3 regions of the Acetomicrobium sp. genome follow, and region 2 is predicted to be linked to each of the others. Evidence: riboswitches for the same ligand, from Rfam matches in the RefSeq annotation. Region 2 holds a riboswitch; each other region holds the start of a gene.
The links. Region 2 has a riboswitch for molybdenum cofactor ahead of AC5SXE_RS05560 (molybdopterin-dependent oxidoreductase). Riboswitches for the same ligand answer to the same signal wherever they lie in the genome.

Region 1 (4,301 bases), 230 kb from region 2:
TCCCCTCGTTGGAACAGCCATCATCTCTACGGGTGCTGCCGTCGGATTTGCGGGCGGCATCCTAAATCCTTTTACAGTGGGCGTGGCTCAAAGCATTTCCGAGTTGCCACTTTTCTCCGGGATCTGGCTTAGAATCGTTGGATTTGCAGTGCTATTCATTGTGGCTTGCTACTACGTGATGCGATATGCCTCCAAGGTTAAAGAAAATCCTAAAGAAAGCATCGTTTACGATCTATTTAAAGAAGAGGAAATATCGGGACAAAGGTTAAACGAGGAATCGAAGCTCACCACGATTCACAAGCTTGTACTGCTGGTGCTCCTATTGTTCTTTGCCTATATGATATACGGGGTTATGGCGAAAGGTTATTACATCATGGAATTGGCAACAATATTTTTAGCTATGGGCATCATATGCGGTTTAATAGGAGGGCTTAATCCTAACGCCGTAGCAAGGGCATTTGTCGAAGGTTCCCAGAGCATAGCCTTTGGAGCGTTGGTGGTGGGAGTTGCAAGGGCCATACTAGTTGTCATGACCGAGGGTCAGATAATCGATACAGTCATTTATTTCCTGGCCAACTGGGTTTCTCGCTTGCCTGGCGCGCTGTCCGCTGCCGGTATGTTTTGGGTCCATACGATTATTAATTTCTTCATACCTTCAGGAAGCGGGCAGGCGATGGCCACAATGCCGATCATGGCTCCCATTGCTGATTTGATAGGAGTTACGCGGCAGACCGCGGTGCTGGCTTACCAATACGGTGACGGATTTACTAACCAGATCATTCCAACTTCAGGTGTGCTGATGGCCACTCTCGGCATGGCCAAGATCCCTTACGAAAGATGGTTTAAATTCATATGGCCTCTTATGGTGTTTTGGCACGTGATCGGGACAATCGTGGTAATTGTAGCTCACATCGTGGGATACGGACCATTTTAATTTTCCTTGGCAAAATTATTCTTCTCTGAATTATGAATACAAGGAGCCCCTCAGGACATAAAAAGTTCGGAGGGGCTCCTATGCTGTTCTTTTAAAGCTCCTGCCACGTTTTTTAGCGATCAAGACATGCTTAGGTGAGCGGACGTGCGCAGAGCCTCCCTTCTTGTTGACATTTAATCACTTTACTTGATATTATCAATAACAGCGATGAGTTCTTTTTTGATAAAGTAAAGATTAAATAAAATCCGTGTTCATAAAATGAGAGCCTCCGAGTCGAAGTCTCTAAGGGCGTTTGGCCTATGAGCATCGACCGATAGGGTCTTTTCGGAAACGGAAAGGCCTCCCGCTTGGAAAGGAGGAAAAGGAATATTATTGTACCCCTTCCCGGCGGGAAGGGGTTTTCTCATTTTAAAGACAAAGCAGCACTAATAGACCTTTAATAAAGGAGGGATGCTCTTGAAATAGATTAACTACTGAGCAACTGCTGGCACTGGCAAGGCCCTGAATAAAACCGGGGAAAAACTGCAACATAGGTTTTTACCGGTTCATGCTCTAAGCCCTTAGTATGCAGTTAAGCATGGCAAATATGCTTGGAGCCGGCCTATGAGTGGTTGAAGCTGAGAGCACTAAGGTTTGAACACTTTAATGAGAGGTGAGCGATGGTGTCCAATGCTGTATTTAAGATAGAAAAACCCAAGAATGAACCCGTGTTGTCCTATGCGCCGGGTACAAAGGAAAGAGAAGAACTAAAAGCTCGTTTGGTTGAGCTCAGAACCCAGGAGATTGAGATACCCCTTATAATCGGTGGCAAGGAAGTGCGCACCGGAAAGTTGGGTATGTGCATAATTCCCCATAACAAAGAAGTGGTGATTGGAAGGTACCATATGGCAGGGGAGAAGGAAGTAAATGATGCTATCGAGGCAGCTCTTGCCGCACGGCACGATTGGGAGTCAATGCCATGGGAGCATAGGGCTTCTATTTTCCTAAAGGCAGCCGAGATGCTCGCCGGAACGTGTCGGTGCACGATTAACGCGGCTACAATGCTTTGTCAGAGCAAGACGGCATATCAAGCTGAGATCGACTCTGCATGCGAGCTTATAGACATGCTGAAGTTTAACGCTTATTTTCTCAATGAAATCTACAAAGAACAGCCCGAGTCTACGAAGGACTCCTGGAACCGAATGGAGTACAGAGCACTTGAAGGGTTTGTCTTTGCTGTAACTCCCTTTAATTTTACCTCCATCGCCGGCAACCTTCCCACCAGCGCTGCTATGGCCGGAAACGTGGTGCTCTGGAAACCCGCCTCCTCCGCCGTGTATTCAGCATATCACGTGATGACTATCCTTCGAAAAGCGGGCCTTCCAGATGGAGTTATAAACTTTATTCCAGGCCCCGGAAATGTACTAGGAAGCATCGCCCTTTTAAATCCATGGCTCGCGGGTGTACACTTCACGGGTTCTACGGCGACGTTCCAGTCCATGTGGCAAACTGTGGGACAAAACTTGCCAAATTACAGGACCTATCCTAGGCTCGTAGGTGAGACAGGCGGAAAGGACTTTGTCTTCGTTCACCCCTCTGCGGATCTTGAGCCATTGGTTACAGCTTTGGTCAGGGGGGCCTTTGAATTCCAGGGGCAGAAATGTTCTGCGGCATCGCGCGCTTATGTCCCTGAGAGCATGTGGCCCGCGTTGAAGAAAAGGCTCGTTGAAGAGATAAGCACGACAAAGATGGGTGACATAGAAGACTTCACAAATTTCATGGGCGCCGTAATCGATGCTCAGGCATTTCGGTCAATAAAAGGGTATATCGACTACGCCAAGGAGTCTCCGGAAGCCGAGATAATCTGCGGCGGGAACGCCGACGACAGCGTTGGCTTTTTCATCGAACCCACCGTAATAGTAACGACCAACCCTCGCTTCAAGACCATGGAAGAAGAGATATTTGGTCCGGTTTTAACAATATATATCTACAAAGATGAGGAAATTGAGGAAGCTTTGGATCTTTGCGATTCAACTTCAATCTATGGACTCACAGGTGCAGTTTTTGCTCAGGACAGAGAAGCCATAGTCAAGATCGAAAAGCGCCTGACCCATGCCGCCGGTAATTTCTACATTAACGATAAGCCCACTGGCGCAGTAATCGCTCAGCAGCCCTTCGGAGGAGCAAGAGCCTCAGGTACCAATGACAAGGCAGGCTCCAAAATCAACATGATGCGCTGGGTAAGCCCGAGAGCCATCAAAGAACACCTCAATCCGCCAGTAGGGTACAGATACCCATTCATGGACGAAAAATAAAGGTTAAGACAAAATGAAGAAAATAACTACCGGCAGCATGCACTTTTGCTAAACGCTGCCGGTAGTTATTTTGACAACTACACAATTTTGTGTTAAAAATTTAAGAGGTTATTCAGAAGATAGAATCAGATAAAACTGAGATGGGAGGCTGGCAAAATGCTAGGTTTTATTGGCGGAGGAGCCATGGCCGAGGCCTTACTTAGAGGTATTTTGGCCAAGGGCTTAGTTCAACCGGATAAGGTGTGGGTATCAGATATCGATGCTAATCGGCTTTCATACCTCAAGGAGTCATTGGGGGTACAAACGACTGCCAGCAATACTGAGATACTGGAAAAATCCCGAATAATTTTCCTAGCAGTAAAGCCCCAGGTGGCGCCTGTCATTCTATCCGAACTAAAGGGTCTCTGGGAGGATAAACACTTGGTAGTTTCCATCATGGCCGGTGTACCTCTTTCTTATTTAAACAAGTACACAGGGCCGGCACGATTGATAAGAGTTATGCCCAATACACCTTGCCTGGTTCAGGCCGGGGCTGCGGCCATAGCGATGGGACCGAATGCAAAAGAATCCGATGTAGACGAAGTTAAAGCTCTGTTGTCCGCTGTCGCGAAGGTCGTCGTTTTGGATGAAAGCTTGTTGGATGCCGTGACAGGGCTCAGCGGTTCTGCACCAGCTTATGTATATATCTTTATTGAAGCACTTGCCGATGGTGGCGTCATGGCCGGTTTGCCGCGCCCGGTAGCTATGACTCTGGCAGCACAGACAGTATTTGGCGCCGCTAAAATGGTAATTGAAACGGGAGAACACCCGGGCAGTCTCAAGGACAGGGTGACCTCTCCAGCCGGTACCACCATTGCCGGCGTAGCTGCACTGGAAGATGGCGGTTTCCGAGGATTGGTGATAAGAGCAGTGGCAGATGCCGCTGAGCGATCAGCTGAGCTGGGACGAGAGAGGGATTAAAAACAAACCCCTCCTAGCCAAAGGGCCTGGAGGGGTTTGTTGACCTACTTATTTCTCATTTTTTGAAGACCTTAGCCACTGTCTCGACAACTAAGTCTTCATCGGGTACGTAG
Region 2 (4,301 bases):
GGATATCCTTGATGTAGGGGAATCCTCCTCCGACGAGAGAGGAGTGTTTCTCGATGTCCTCGAAATCCTCCGAAAGTGCAAGGCCGATCCCCTGAGCTATGCCTCCGTACAACTGGCCGTCGGTCACGAGGCGGTTATTGACTTTTCCTATATCAGCCATCAGGGTCATCTTGTCTACGGCAACCTTGCCTGTTTCGGTATTAACTGAAACCTCGGCAAGAAAGACTCCATACATATAAACTACGAAGGGCCTTCCCTGTCCTTTTTCGTCGCAGGGCACGCCTGGAACGGTATATTGGCCAATGTACTTCAGCGGTTTGCCGGCACTGACGGCTTCGGCGTAGTTCATGTATGTCCCATCGGGCTTTCTGTAGAGACTTGAGCATTTCGGAACAGGCGATTTTGATGGCGCTGCCGGTCAACACCTGCTGGCGTGATCCGCCGGAAGGTCCCGAGTTGGGGGTTTTAGACGTATCGGGCCAGGTGAAGCGTATTCTGTCAGGCGTGATGCCCATTGGACGCAGCGCTTCATGTGCGGTCCCTACCATGCCCATGTCGGCACCTTGGCCGTGGTCCTCCCAGGCGGCTACGACTGGTGACGGTATCGTCGGGATTCAGGACTACCCATACCTCGGAACTATCCGGACCGTCAATCCCGCAGCCGTAAACGGCCATTGAAAGGCCAACACCCTTCTTGATCTTATCGGTGGATTCCCTCTTAGCCCTTTCTTTTGCCTCCTCGTACCTTGGCTTGATGGCTTCAAGCATCTCAGGATAGCTGAAGACTTCAGGTTCCTGGCCGCTCGGGTTTGTCGAGCCTGGACGATAGCAATTTTTGTAGCGTATCTCCCAGGGATCCATGCCGATCTTCTCAGCCAGCTCGTCAATGAGCAGCTCGGAAGAGTAAAGTGATTGCGGAGAGCCGTAAGCCCTAAAGGGAGAACCCCAGACGTGGTTGGTGCAGACCGTTCGTCCTATGCCCCTAATGTTAGGGATGTTGTAACCGGCTCCCATGAACTGTGCGCCTCTGAGCGTAAGCAAATCCCCGAACTCCGAGTAAGGTCCGTGATCTACGAGCATAGTCAGTCTCCATGGCAAGGATTTTGCCGTCTTTGTCTGCAGCAAATTTGATGTTCACAAAAAAGGGAGATCGCTTCCCCGTGTAGGTCATGTGCTGGAAGTAATTGTACCTGAGGAAACAGGGCTTGCCCGTCGCCAGGGCCGCTGCTCCAACCAATCCCTTCCATGGTCGGGCAGAACTTGTATCCAAAGGTGCCGCCCATGGGATTTGACACGAGCGCAATTTTATCGGGCTCTAACGCCAAGACCCGGAGCAATCATTAGTAAATGCAGATGTGCGCCGATGGTCTTGGAATGAATCTTTAGGACGCCGTTGTCATCAATGTAGGCAAAACCAACGTCCGGTTCTATAGTCATGTGAGGTTGTCTTTGCACGTAGAAATCGTCTTCCACAACGTAAGGGGCCTTTTCAAAGATTGGGGCTGTAGGTTCGCCCTTCTCAAGGTTTTGGATATAGTAAACGTTTGGCGTTCCGGGATGGATCTCCAGCGCATCTTCTGCCATGGCTGCCGGGGCGCTCATGTAGGCAGGCAGTACTTCGAGATCAACCTTGACCTTCTCGGCAGCGGCACAAGCGTTTTCATAGGTATCAGCGCAGACTATGGCAATGGCATCGCCGAACTGGAAGACCTTCTCATCACAAAGTATCGGCCGATCCCAACCATCTCCTAAGTTGGTCGGGAAGGTGATTAATCCGGTTATGCGATTTTTACCTTTGATATCCTTGTGCGTGACCACCTTGTAAACGCCAGGCATCTTTTCGGCCTCTGAGATATCGATGTTTTTGATATTTGCGTGGCTCACCGGTGCCTGGACGAGCGCCAGTTGGAGTGTGCCTTCGGGCATCTTTAGACCCAGGTCGGCGCCATAATCTAGCATTCCTGTCGCCTTGGCTACCGAAGTGGGCCTCGGATAGGTAGTGCCCCAAATCCTACCGTCTTCGGGCATTTTGAAATCCAGCTCCGACTCATCCATCTCTCCTCTTAGGACTTTGGCCGCGTCCATGACGGCATCGACGATGGGAATGTAACCTGTACAGCGGCATGCGTTGCGGTTTTTATGAAACCATTCTCTTACTTCTTCCCGAGTCGGGGAAGGATTATTGTCTAAAAGCACCTTGGCCGAGACGATAAAACCAGGGACACAGAAACCGCATTGAGTCACTCCGTGCTTAATAAAAGCCTTTTGGAGGGGGTGTAACTTTTGGGGTGTGCCAATCCCTTCGATGGTTGTTATGGAGTCCCCGTCATTGATCTTGTTGATCTTAATGGCGCATGAACGAACAAGTTTGTCGTTTAATATGACGTAGCAAGCGCCGCACTGTCCTTGTCCACAACCGACTTTCGTTCCTGTCAGACCCAGTTGCTCGCGCAAAACCTTCGCCAGGGTGTCCTTTCCATTTACTACGATGTTGCGTTCCACTCCGTTGACAAAGAACTGCTTTTGGATCATCTCTTACCACTCCTTCTCTTTCATAACGCGGCGCCTTCAAAGTCCATCTCGAATACGAGCCAATGGAACATTTCGGCACCTCTTACTCTCTCACCATATTTGCATGTCTACACTCGTCATGAAATCAGAGAAGAATTCTTGATGATTGACGATCCTATAAAACTACAGACCATTAAAGTAAAATTTCTGCAACACCTCCTTTAAGTAAAACCATATTGTCCGAGCAAAACGTCGCGTCCATCAAAATGCTTTCCGAAGCCCTAGCAAGCTTTGAGGAACAGGTACATATTAAGCTACACTACTAACAAGACTTATGAGGAAACTTGGCAATTTAAACAACCAACCCCCTTCCTCCTGGGAAGGGGGTTGTAATTCCATCTCCTCCTTTCCAAGCGGGAGGCCTTTTCGTTTCCGAAAAGACCCTATCGGTCAATGCTCATAGGTCAAATAACCCTTAGATACCATTGACTCGGAGGTCACATGAATACAACATCATCTACTTGCATGATTAATCATAATAAATGCAAAAACAAATGTCAACTGAATGAGTTACCTCACCTAAAACGTGAGCGAAACTATCAATGCATTGAGTGTGTCTTATCAGCTAGGGCCCTCGTCTTAAATGACGAAGGCCCCTTAACTTCTTTTTTACAAAATGTTACGAAGATTAAATAGTCTTCTTAACCCTCAAATCGAGAAAGTAGGTATTTAAATTTCTCCAATGAGCTTCAAGATTAATTGCGCGATGATCGTTGAACCTATGTAGGTGCCGATGAAAACTATGCAGGAGACGATCAAGATCCTCCATCCCGTCTTTTTAAGCATGCCAAGGTCCTTCCCAATTGAGATACCTGCATAGGCTAGAATTGGTGTAGTGAGAGCCAAAAAGTTAACTTTTTGCGCCCAGGCATTAAAAATTGTCGCACCCGGAAATCCAGGAATGGTTACTATGCATCCGATTGTGACGACGTAGGCTACAGCCGGAATTTTAACCGGAATGACTTTCGCACATATTACCCCAATAATGCTGATGGCGATTAAAAAGATCATACCGGGGATGGCATCGATCATCGGGATATTTGCTCCAACCAGGTTGCCAACCAAAGTAATGACGCCAATTATAATAAGTACTGCGAGAACTTCTATGGTCTTCATGAGTTACGCCTCCCCTGCTGCAGTTTGGCTCGGCTGAGTCCCATATTTTAAGCGGTAAAATTTCCTGTACAGCCATTCCGTCATCGGCAAGGCCATCCACAAGGACATGTAAACGCCATCCAAGCCGGTAAGCATGTTGCTTGCCGCCCCCAGAGCCTGAATCTTATCGGCCATGTCGGGGAACATTGCGCTTAAAGCGCCAACAGAAGCGGTCATCATGCTTGCGCTTCCCACTCCGGAAGCCATGGCTAATGCAAGGGGATGAAAAATTCCCAACGCTGCCGCAAAGGTCGCCATGAGACCGAAAAAAATCGTCCCAAACACCGTACCACATATGTAAACACCCATGACTCCTCGGCCTTCTGGGGTGTCCAAACCATAGATGTCGCCTATTAAAGCCACGTTAGGTTCTCTTGCGATCGAATGAGCTGCGCCTATGGTTTCTCGCTTGAGCCCTAAGTACACCGCCACGGGTACACCGATGATGACCGTACCGAGATTGCCAAATTCCTGCAATATCAATGCAGGACTCGTTCTTAATATCATTGGAATGTTTGGTCCTACCGTCGTTCCGTACTTTGCCATCAATAGCATTAAAGTAACTCCTACTAAAC
Region 3 (4,301 bases), on a different contig from region 2:
TGATGAGGACTTTATTCTCATCGGCAAGGTAGATCATCATAAAACCTCCGCCCCCAATGCCGCTCATCATAGGTTCCACTACGTTTAGGGCAAATTGAACCGCTATAGCAGCATCCACGGCATTGCCGCCCTTTGCCAATATTTGAGCTCCCACTTGAGAAGACAGGGGATGGGCCGTTGAGACCATCGCGCTATAGGGTGATGGCGCTCCTACCGGAACCCCCGGCGATGCTGCCAAAGCAAAGGTAGAAATAGACATGCAAAACAACAACACTAAACATACCCCAAACCCAATTTTCCAACTCTTCATTTTCCTCTCCTCCTTTGCCTTACATCTCTTTCAAAGCCCAAGTTCGTCAAGTTTTTGTCGTGTAGGTATCCCTTGCGAATCCCACCCCTTGGCCTCGTAAATGAGGTCGAGCAACCTATCCTGGTTTACAACACACCCCTTGGCAGGACCGTCCGGTGCAGGCTCTTTGCTGAATCGTTCAGGTAAATAATCGTCTTTTCTGGTGAAGCCCTCTCTCACATTAAATAACCGTTCCTGGTTAAGGACTCGTTCGCTGATCTTAAAAAGATCTTTATATGAGCATTCCATTCCCGTAGCACTGCTAAAAAGCTCTGCCCAAGTCTCTGCTTTTATAGCAAGAGTTATGCTCGTAAACAAACATACACCCAGCAAGTTGGTCGCCATGAAATATTCTTCTAAAGGCTTGACCCATGCCTTATTCTCCTCGCTAAGGGGATCAACGTGCTCAAATACACCCACCTCTTCTTCCAAATAGCCAAAGGCATCGATTATTGCGCCGTAGGGCCTTAAGTGATCCGCTCCACGGGGCGAAATCATGTGCGATAAGGCTTCGCCCTTGCTGGCCCTGACTCCGTCAGCAGCCATTTCAAGGCCCTTCACGTGCATGACGTATTTCTCTGCATCCCCTCCGATTTCTTTCGCTGCTCGGAGAGACCCTTCCCCCAAAAGTGTTGCAAATGCCCCTTTTCGCAATGCAATACGTTCCACGAGCTCCACTATGGCGTCTCCGTTTCCCCAGGTAAGCTCTAAGCCTTCGGTGGTCGTAGCGTCAATTATGCCCTTTTCGTACCATTCCATCGCTGTAGCGATCACTTGGCCAGCAGATATGACGTCAAGCCCAGCGTCGTTAGAAATGTAATTCGCAACAGTGATGGAATAAAGATCAGTGTTGCCCAATTTTTGCCCGAAAGCCGCAACGGTTTCATATTCCGGGCCTGTACCAGAAAGTCCTTTGTACTTCCCTTCAGGAATCCTCGTCCTGCGCACGCAACCTATGGGACAGTTGTAACAACGGTCCTGTTTTACCTCTAACTTTCTGTGATAAGCTTCATATCCGATCTCTTTGTCGAAATCTGTTGTAGTGCGTTGCCAATTATATGCTGGCACCAGGCCAAGCGCGTTCATTGAATCGAAAAAAGATGGAGTCCCGTATTTCATTAATTCATCTCTTACAAAGGCTTCGGCAAAAAGTTCTTGGATGGCCTTCTTGACTGCTGCATCGAACCTTTCGGGGTCATGAACAGGAAGGCGATCGGCTGAACCGTAAACGGCAACGGCCTTTAGGTTTTTGGACCCCATCACGGCGCCACCGCCTCCACGACCTGCAGCATGATCATTCCCCATCATAACTGCAGCGTATCGGACAAGCCTTTCGCCGCTAGCTCCGATACAGGCAACCTCCGCTTTGGGATTTCCGGTCTCCTTTCTTATGGCCTCCTCGGTATGACCGGTGCTTTTACCCCAGAGTTTTTCCGCGCAGTGAAAGGTCACTTCGTCATCATTGATGAAAATGTAGGTTGGCGATTCGGCGCGCCCGTGTATCACGAGCATATCGTAACCTGCCCTTTTAAGCTGCGGCGCCCATGCTCCGCCCGCATTGGCTGCCCCGATCGTCCCAGTCAAAGGCGACTTGAACATCACTACCGTTCTCCCGCAAGAAGGCGCCTTGGTATCGGTAAGAGGACCACAAATAAACAGAAGCTTGTTATCTTCACTTAAAGGATCTACGTTTTCTGGAAGGTTCAAGGAAAGGTATTTAGCTCCAAATCCCTCTCCGCCTATGTAGTTTAAAACCCATTCATCCGGAATTTGCTCGACCCAGTACTTCTTTTCGGTAAGATTCACATTTAAGATCTTCCCATTGTAGCAGTTATACACTTTACTCCCCCTCCTCGGATAGGCACACTCATTTGTTTTCCTTTCCAAAGATGGGAGGCATAACCGTTTCCCGCTATGCCCTATCGGCTGGCAGCCATCTCCTTGACTTGCGAGGAAGGCCGACAACTCGGAAAACATGGTACATAACGTACCGTCTTAGACTACCGCACCAACTCCTTCAATAAGTCATAGTCTGGATCTTCTGTCTGCTTTCCAGGTAACGTCCTCTCAGTCTTTTGACTCACCTCCTAACCCACAAAAACTTGCCTTATGTTTTTATAGTTAATTTACGTATTAATTATAACTCTGAACAGCACTTCAATCACATTTTTTCGTAAAGGCTATTTTAAGCATTGTAAGAACATTAGTTAGTCTAACTCCAGGGAAAGTCCTTGGTGTGGCACAATCACCCTGGTCAGCCCATCAAAGCGACGGAAAAACTCAGTATTTTCTGTATGCACAGGAACAAGAACCTCGGGTTGCAGCGTTTCCACCAATTCTTCTATCCCTGGGCCGTGGATGTGGCCACTGGCATGAAACCCCGACTTCTCTCTGTCCTTGCCCAAAGCGCCGTACAGTTTGAAACCAAAGAATTTTATCCAGTTACATACCTTTTCGTGATCAAGTAGCATCTCTTCATTGAAAGCCTCACTAGAGGAGTAGATGTAAGTCCCGCATTTTGGTTCGATATCCAGCAAGGCGTGGAAGTCGTAGTAGGAGAAACACAGAATTAAGCTTCCCTGCTCAGCTTTAACCCTTCCTGCATCCATCAACCTTTCGGGGGCGCGCTCCCTAAACATGGCAAGCAACTCTTCCTCCCACTTTTGGCGCACAGCCTTGGGACGAGCATATAGGGCTATTCTGTCATCTTTGTAGGGGTCAGGAACAGAGAGTTCATCCGCCGCACGCAGGGCTTCGAGCAAATATACATCCTTTGGGGTGAGAACCAGCAATCTGTCAGTCTCCCTGGCTATTTCCAGAAACGACAGCAGCCGCTCGACATTCCTGGGGCCGAAGTCAGCCACCACCAGGCCGTTGGTCTCCTTTACAACCTGAAAACAGTTGGCGGCCACTTGTTCCTCCGTTACTGGTCTCTCAACCATGGGGTGCGTTCCCTCGCAGATGAGCGCCCTGGGTTTGAGCTTGGCAGCTTCATTAATAAAGCGCTCGCTCAGACACCCTCGTTTACCATGGAGCCTGATATCTCCAGTATATACCACCCAACCCGCCGAAGTTTTCACAGCAAAAGCCCCTGCGCCAGGTATGGAGTGATCGACGGGCCAGAAGCGCACCTCAAGGTTTGCTATCTCAGCAACGTCCCCGCATCCCTCTAACTGCCGGCAGTCCAACTCCCGAGAAGTTCTGCAACGTTCCCAAAATTTATGCGCAGCGGGGGGTATGATATCCTTACCGAAGACATGATAGGGACGCTGATAGTACGGTACCTTCTTGTAGTGGGTCGTTTTCAGCAAGTCATCCTTTAATTCCCGCGGAGCCGTATAACATATTTCCTGTAATCTGGCTCCCCCACCTGTATCCTGCAGGGCCTTGCAAACAACTGCACTAGTGATGCTAGTAAATATCGGAATGTCCTCCCTGAGATAGGAAAGATACCCGCAGTGATCAAAATGGGCATGGGAAAGGAGAACTCCCTGTGCTTCTATCTCTTTGAACAGCGGATGGCCGGAGAATCTTTCCCATACGCCGGGATACTCTAGGTCGGAACGATAAATGCCCATAAGCGGGGGCAGCATGCCAAAGACCAGTAGATCCATGAATCCAAAGGTGCTTCGGGGCTGGAGGAATTCGTCAAAGTACATTCCTTCGGCCTTAAAGTTGGTGCCAAAATCCATGAAAAGGCCCACTCCGCTGTCTTCCAGCAGTATCTTATTGCCACCAATGCAATTCGTCCCATCGTAAAAGGTCATTTTAAGTGACAAAATCATCAACCCTCCTGTTTATTTTCACAAATACTTTGAGAAAACCTTAGGGTAGTCCTTTTTGTTGCAGAGTAACCTTTCCTATTGCTTGCTTAGTCCCTTTTTACATACTATACTGTACATTGCAGTAAACCAAGTGAAACAAAGCAAAAGTATGACTGGTTTTCAGCTAT

Region 1: linked by a shared signal. The riboswitch ahead of pruA (L-glutamate gamma-semialdehyde dehydrogenase) and the one ahead of AC5SXE_RS05560 (molybdopterin-dependent oxidoreductase) in region 2 are both predicted to bind molybdenum cofactor.
Region 3: linked by a shared signal. The riboswitch ahead of AC5SXE_RS11160 (aldehyde ferredoxin oxidoreductase family protein) and the one ahead of AC5SXE_RS05560 (molybdopterin-dependent oxidoreductase) in region 2 are both predicted to bind molybdenum cofactor.

Annotation. Positions count from the first base shown of each region.
Region 1 covers NZ_JBWQOQ010000007.1:28,754-33,054, forward strand. The annotation lists gene AC5SXE_RS04170 (YfcC family protein) at 1-934, shown strand, start outside; molybdenum cofactor riboswitch at 1,189-1,308, shown strand; gene pruA (L-glutamate gamma-semialdehyde dehydrogenase) at 1,594-3,228, shown strand; gene proC (pyrroline-5-carboxylate reductase) at 3,385-4,188, shown strand; gene hutU (urocanate hydratase) at 4,244-4,301, opposite strand, start outside.
Region 2 covers NZ_JBWQOQ010000007.1:258,680-262,980, reverse strand. The annotation lists partial or broken gene AC5SXE_RS05575 (molybdopterin cofactor-binding domain-containing protein) at 1-548, opposite strand, end outside; gene AC5SXE_RS05570 (molybdopterin cofactor-binding domain-containing protein) at 529-1,098, opposite strand; gene AC5SXE_RS05565 (molybdopterin cofactor-binding domain-containing protein) at 989-1,237, opposite strand; gene AC5SXE_RS05560 (molybdopterin-dependent oxidoreductase) at 1,306-2,532, opposite strand; molybdenum cofactor riboswitch at 2,898-3,019, opposite strand; gene AC5SXE_RS05555 (hypothetical protein) at 3,241-3,687, opposite strand; gene AC5SXE_RS05550 (DUF3100 domain-containing protein) at 3,691-4,301, opposite strand, start outside.
Region 3 covers NZ_JBWQOQ010000008.1:290,362-294,662, reverse strand. The annotation lists gene AC5SXE_RS11165 (gamma-glutamyltransferase family protein) at 1-310, opposite strand, end outside; gene AC5SXE_RS11160 (aldehyde ferredoxin oxidoreductase family protein) at 341-2,188, opposite strand; molybdenum cofactor riboswitch at 2,210-2,333, opposite strand; gene AC5SXE_RS11155 (MBL fold metallo-hydrolase) at 2,557-4,128, opposite strand.